2 linked regions of the Vreelandella piezotolerans genome follow. The protein of the gene in region 1 interacts with the protein of each later gene in a pairwise test. Links are inferred from orthologs where the notes say so. Each region holds a gene or a part of one and is shown on either strand. Other genes may lie near its edges.

What was found.
Region 2: the proteins of secD (region 1) and pheT interact in binary tests that used the Escherichia coli proteins (3 or more experiments, as listed by UniProt). The link is inferred for Vreelandella piezotolerans from one-to-one orthologs.

The regions. Positions count from the first base shown.
Region 1 is NZ_CP048602.1:698,258-701,393, reverse strand. The notes cover bases 102-3,063. They hold secD (protein translocase subunit SecD), read left to right. Parts: upstream 102-636; coding sequence 637-2,490; downstream 2,491-3,063. Other genes in these bases: secF (protein translocase subunit SecF), read left to right, coding at 2,540-3,063; yajC (preprotein translocase subunit YajC), read left to right, coding at 176-502. Also shown: tRNA guanosine(34) transglycosylase Tgt, read left to right, coding at 1-97; more of secF, read left to right, coding at 3,064-3,136. UniProt on the Escherichia coli protein: Part of the Sec protein translocase complex. Interacts with the SecYEG preprotein conducting channel. SecDF uses the proton motive force (PMF) to complete protein translocation after the ATP-dependent function of SecA.
Region 2 is NZ_CP048602.1:1,780,645-1,783,858, forward strand. What follows is about bases 1-3,040. They hold pheT (phenylalanine--tRNA ligase subunit beta), read left to right. Parts: upstream 1-349; coding sequence 350-2,731; downstream 2,732-3,040. Other genes in these bases: pheS (phenylalanine--tRNA ligase subunit alpha), read left to right, coding at 1-322; GYM47_RS08175 (integration host factor subunit alpha), read left to right, coding at 2,799-3,040. Outside these bases: more of GYM47_RS08175, read left to right, coding at 3,041-3,098; GYM47_RS08180 (DUF2788 domain-containing protein), read right to left, coding at 3,207-3,214.

The DNA of each region.
Region 1 (3,136 bases):
CGCGGCAATCGAAGCGGGTACATTGACGACCTTTGTGGAAAGCTTCTATGCAAGGCGCGGCCTCCCGGTGCCACCCCTTGCGGGCGCTGAGTCCTAATCCTTTTATGGCCGCCCGCCGTTGCGGGTGGCATGACCCACTCACCCATTGAGTGTTCTAACCCAGGAGTTCCCTGCAATGCTGGATTTCTTCATCTCACCAGCCCATGCCCAAGAAGCCGCCGCTGGCGGTGGCATCGCGCAAATCGTCATGCTGGTCGGCTTCGTGCTGATCTTTTACTTCCTGCTGTGGCGTCCGCAAGCCAAACGTGCCAAGCAGCACAAGCAGTTGGTATCGGGTCTAGCCAAGGGCGATGAAGTCGTGATTGGCGGCGGTTTGGTTGGCCGCGTGACCAAAGTCAGCGACGAGTTCCTGACCCTGGAAGTCTCTGAAGGTACCGAAGTCAACGTGCAGAAAAACGCCGTGGCCGCCGTACTGCCTAAAGGCACCATTAAGTCCATCTAACGCTTGCACTCCCCCCTGCCGACCCAGTGCCAGCCACCCCGGCAGGGGTGACATGGTAGCGTCGATGGTGAACGTTGCTGTGCGCAGCCTGTCTGTGCACAGCGATTCCGTTTGTAATTGAAGGCAGGGCTTGCATGCTCAACCGTTACCCCCTGTGGAAGTATCTGCTGATACTGGTCGTCCTGGTGGTTGGCCTTATCTACTCGCTTCCCAATCTATTCCCCGCAGATCCCGCCATTCAGGTGAGCGATGCACAAGGCAACGCCCTGGATGAACGGCAGATTACCCGTGTCGAAGAAGCGCTCAGCGAGAGCGATATCGCCGTCAAAGCCGTCGAAGAGACCAACGGTCAGTGGCTGATTCGTTTACAGAGCGATGACGACCAGCTCGACGCCCGTGACATCGCCGCCGACGTGCTGGGCCCCAACGCCACCGTTGCCCTCAACTTGGCCGATGCCACCCCTGAGTGGCTGCAAGCGTTTGCGGCCTCCCCCATGACGCTGGGCCTCGATTTACGCGGCGGTGTTCACTTCCTGTTGGAAGTGGATATGGAGGCGGCGCTAACACAACGCCTCGAAGTGAACGCCAGCGCCATGCGTGAGTTACTGCGCAGCGAGCGTATTCGCTACCGCAACACCACCATTGACGACCGCTCGCTGTCGATCGACTTCGCCAGCAGCGAAGACCGCGACGCCGCCCGCCGTTTGATCAGCCGCGACTTCCCCAACTTCGAGTACACCAACGAAGGGGATGGCCGCGCTTCGAGCCTGGTCATGACGCTAAGCGACATGACGGTCAACGAAATCCAGGACTATGCGATCAACCAGAACTTGACCACGCTGCGTAACCGGGTGAACGAGCTGGGCGTCGCCGAACCCATGGTGCAGCGCCAAGGCCCGAGCCAAATCGTGGTCGAACTGCCGGGCGTGCAGGACACCGTGGCCGCCAAGCGGATCGTCGGTGCGACGGCCAACCTCGAATTTCGTCTCGAGGCGCGCAACGATACACCGGATGCCGAAACCGAACGCTTCGAGTTTCGCAACGATCCCTCTCGTTCGGCAGAGCTGATGCGCGATGTGATCATCACCGGTGACAGCGTTTCCAGCGCCAGTAATAGCTTCGACGAGAACGGCCGCCCTCAGGTCAACATCAACCTGGACGGCACCGGCGGTACGCTGATGAACCGCGCCACGCGCACCAACATCGGGCGCAACATGGCGGTGCTGTTCATCGAGCATAAAAGCGAAGACCGCATCGAAGTCGACCCGGAAACCGGCGAAGAGACCATCGTTCGTGAGCCCTACACCGAGCGTGGCCTGATCAGCTTGGCGACCATTCAAAGTGCGCTGGGCAACAGCTTCCGCATCACTGGTCTCGACTCCCCCACCGAAGCTGCCGAACTCGCTCTGCTGCTGCGTTCCGGCTCGCTCGCAGCGCCAATCTACTTCGTGCAAGAGCGCACCATCGGGCCCAGCCTGGGCGCAGAAAACATCGAACGCGGCCTGCTCTCGGTTCAGATCGGCTTACTGTTGGTCGTGCTGTTCATGCTGGTGCGTTACAAAGTATTTGGCGTGTTTGCCAACGTGGCGCTGGCGCTCAACTTGACGCTGCTGGTCGCGGTGATGTCGATGCTAGGCGCCACGCTCACGCTGCCAGGCATTGCCGGTATCGTGCTGACGCTCGGGATGGCGGTGGATGCCAACGTGCTGATCTTCGAGCGGATACGCGAAGAGCTGCGTAACGGCATGTCGATTCAGCAGGCCATTTATGCGGGCTACGAGCGTGCCTTTACCTCGATCGTGGATGCCAACATTACCACCTTGCTAGTGGCAGTGATTCTGTTCTCGATTGGTACCGGCCCGGTAAAAGGCTTTGCCGTTACGCTCTCTATCGGCATTTTGACGTCGATGTTCACTGCGCTGCTGGTCACGCGTGCCATGGTCAATCTGACCTACGGTGGCAAGCCCGTCAAAAAGCTGTGGATCTGATATCGATGAGATCACAACACGCGCTCAGCAAAGAATTTAAGAGGTGGTCATGAAACCCCTAACCCAACTGCGCATCGACTTCATGGGACGGCGCAACCTGGCGTTCATCGTCTCGGCGGTGATGCTGATCGTCTCGATCGGTGCCATCGTCTTCCAGCAGCTCAACCTGGGGCTGGACTTCACGGGCGGCACCCTGGTGGAGGTTCGCTACGGCACCGCTCCCTCCCTGGATGCCATACGGCAACTGCTAGAAAGCAGCGGCTTCCAAGATGTATCGGTGCAGACCTTTGGCGCGTCGACGGAGGTCCTGATTCGCTTACAGCAAGCCTTCGATGGTGATGTGGGTAACGACGTCGTCAACCTCCTGCGGGCCAACGGCGATAGCGTCAATCTGGTACGCGCCGAGTTCGTCGGCGCCCAAGTCGGCGATCAGCTTCGCGACCAGAGTGGTCTGGGGCTGCTCGTGGCACTGGGCGTGGTCATGCTCTACGTGGCTTTTCGCTTTCAGTACAAGTTCGCACTCGGTGCTCTATTGGCCTTGCTGCATGACGTCATCATTGTCGTTGGGGTGTTTGCACTGTTCCAGCTCGACTTCGATCTGACGGTGCTGGCGGCGATTCTCGCAGTCATCGGCTACTCGCTAAAC
Region 2 (3,214 bases), 1.1 Mb from region 1 along the record:
ATTCTTCGAGCGCGACGACCTTTCGGTTCGTTTCCGGCCCTCATACTTTCCATTCACTGAGCCCTCTGCCGAGGTGGATATTCAGTGCGTGATGTGTAGTGGTAACGGTTGTCGCGTTTGCTCCCATAGTGGCTGGTTAGAGGTGATGGGGTGCGGCATGGTGCATCCGGAGGTGTTCAGACACTCTGGTATCGACGCCGAGCGCTATACGGGCTTTGCCTTTGGGATGGGTGCCGAGCGTTTGGCCATGCTGCGCTATGGCGTCAATGATTTGCGCTTGTTTTTCGAAAACGATCTGCGCTTCCTTCGTCAATTCACCTAAAGACTGCTGCCAGCGACGGGAATCAACATGAAATTTTCAGAACAGTGGTTGCGTGATTGGGTAACTCCGCAGCTGGATACACAGGCCATCGCCGACCAGATCACCATGGCGGGCCTTGAAGTGGATGCCGTTGAGCCAGTGGCCGCTTCATTTAGCGGCGTTGTTGTGGCGGAAGTACTCACCAAAGAGAAGCACCCCGACGCCGATAAGCTCAATGTTTGTACGGTGAATGATGGGTCGGCAGCACCGGTGCAGGTCGTTTGTGGAGCGCCGAATGTCGATGTAGGTCAGAAAATTCCCTTCGCTCAGGTAGGAGGCGTGCTGCCGGGAGACTTCAAGATCAAAAAAGCCAAACTGCGAGGCGTTGAGTCTCGTGGCATGATCTGTTCGGCGTCCGAGCTGGGGCTTGAGGAGGAGACTTCTCCGGGTATCCTGGTATTGCCAGCGTCGGCGCCGGTAGGCACAAGCTTTCGTGACTACATGCAGCTCGATGATATGACGATCGAGGTGGATTTGACGCCAAATCGGGGCGACTGCCTGAGTATCAAAGGGCTAGCCAGGGAAGTGGGAGTGCTCAACCGCTTGCCGGTGAGCGGCCCAAGCATTGCGGCTGTGGCGCCAACGATCGATACAACGTTTCCTGTGAAGGTCGAGGCTCCTGAACAGTGTCCGCGCTATGTAGGGCGTGTGATCGAAGGCGTGGCTACGAATGCAGAAACGCCGCTATGGATGGTAGAGCGACTGCGTCGCAGCGGTGTACGCTCCATCGACCCTGTGGTGGATATCACCAACTACGTCATGCTGGAGCTTGGCCAGCCGTTGCACGCATTCGATCGCGATCATTTGCAGGGCAGTATTACCGTGCGTTTGGCCAAAGACGCAGAGCGCTTGACGCTGTTGGATGGCCAAGAAGTCACCCTACGCCCAGAAACGCTCGTCATTGCCGATGAGCGCGGCCCTCTGGCCATGGCTGGCATCATGGGGGGCGAAAACTCTGGGGTCAGCGAAAATACCCAGGCCATTTTTCTAGAGTCGGCGTTCTTCGCGCCACTTGCGATTGCCGGACAGGCGCGCTCTTACGGCCTGCATACCGATGCATCGCACCGTTTTGAGCGTGGCGTCGACCCTGAGCTTCCTCTCGTAGCGGTCGAGCGTGCTTCACAGCTTCTGTTGGAGATTTGTGGCGGTCAGGCAGGCCCGGTGGTGGAAACCGTTAGCGAAGAGCACTTGCCCGCGCCGCGCGCCATTACGCTGCGTGAAGCCCGTCTAGAAAGCGCGCTTTCCAAGCGGCTATCGGCGGACGATGTTACCGATATACTCCAGCGTCTTGGTCTTGATGTCGATAAGCATGCGGAGGGTTGGTCGGTGGTCGCGCCTAGCTGGCGGTTTGACGTTGCCATCGAGGAAGACCTCATCGAGGAAGTGGCGCGTATTCATGGCTACAACAATCTACCGGTGCGACGTCCAGCTGCTCGATTGGCACTGCGTTCTGCGAATGAATCGACATTGACACCATCGCAACTGCGTCACCAAATGGTTGCGCGTGGTTTTCAAGAAGCTGTCACTTACAGTTTCGTTGCTCCTGATCTACAGGCAGCGCTGTTACCGGACGCAGTGTCGCCGGTATTGGCCAATCCGATCTCGTCAGACCTCTCTGTGATGCGCGCCAGCCTATTTCCTGGGCTAGTTAGAGCACTGGAGCACAACCTGAATCGCCAGCAGACGCGAGTGCGCATTTTTGAGACGGGGTTGGTGTTCAATGGCTCTCTGGACCACCTAACCCAAGTCCCGATGATGGGGGCGCTGGTATGTGGTGGGCGAGAAGCTGAAGGCTGGGATGGTGCTAAAGCGCAGGTAGACTTCTACGATTTGAAGGGGGATCTGGAGAGTCTTTTAGCCATGGGGGGTGGCCTAGCAGCCTGGCGCTTCGAGCCTGGAGTGCATCCTTCGCTGCATCCCGGTCAAACGGCGCAGCTCTTCCATGAAGGGAAACCTGCTGGCTGGATTGGTACGCTTCATCCCCAGGTCCGTGCAACGTTAGGGCTCAAAGTGGATGCCGTGCTGTTCGAGGTCCGATTGGATGCGTTGAGCCAAGGTTCGATTCCCGCCTTCGAACCGCTTTCGCGTTATCCGGAAGTTCGTCGCGATTTGGCCTTCTTGATCAAGGCAGAGACACCGGTACAAGCGTTGCTGGATTGTGCAAAGGCCAAGGCTGGTGATTACCTCAAAGACATAAAGCTATTTGATGTCTATGCTGGTAAAGGCGTGGCCGAGGGATATAAGAGCATTGCATTGGGCTTGACCTGGCAGCACGCTTCACGCACGCTAAATGATGAGGAAATCAATCAGTTGGTCGACTCGATCATTACAAACGTGCGAGCCGAATTAGATGCCGAACTTCGCGGCTAACTAAGCTATGCCATGACACGACGCTTATCACGTTCTTGGCAATGCGTATGCTACATGGAGGAGCCCTATGGGTGCGTTGACCAAAGCAGAGCTGGCTGAGCATTTACATACAGAGCTTGCGCTGTCAAAGCGAGAAGCAAAAGCGATGGTAGAGGCGTTCTTTGAAGAAATCCGCGCCTGTTTGCGCGAAAACGAACAGGTAAAACTGTCGGGCTTTGGCAACTTTGACCTACGTGATAAGCGTGAGCGGCCTGGGCGTAACCCGAAAACCGGTGAGGAAATTCCCATTTCCGCTCGGCGCGTGGTGACGTTTCGCCCAGGCCAGAAGCTCAAGCAGCAAGTGGAGCGCTATTCGAGCAGCCAATAGTTTCTTTTTTGCTGTTCGCTTACTCAAAAGGAGTGCCTAGGCACTCCTTTTAGTGTTTGGAGCTCGCCCTTTGATGCGAGCTCTACGGGCGACTAGCTTGGTAAGTGGCTAAATGC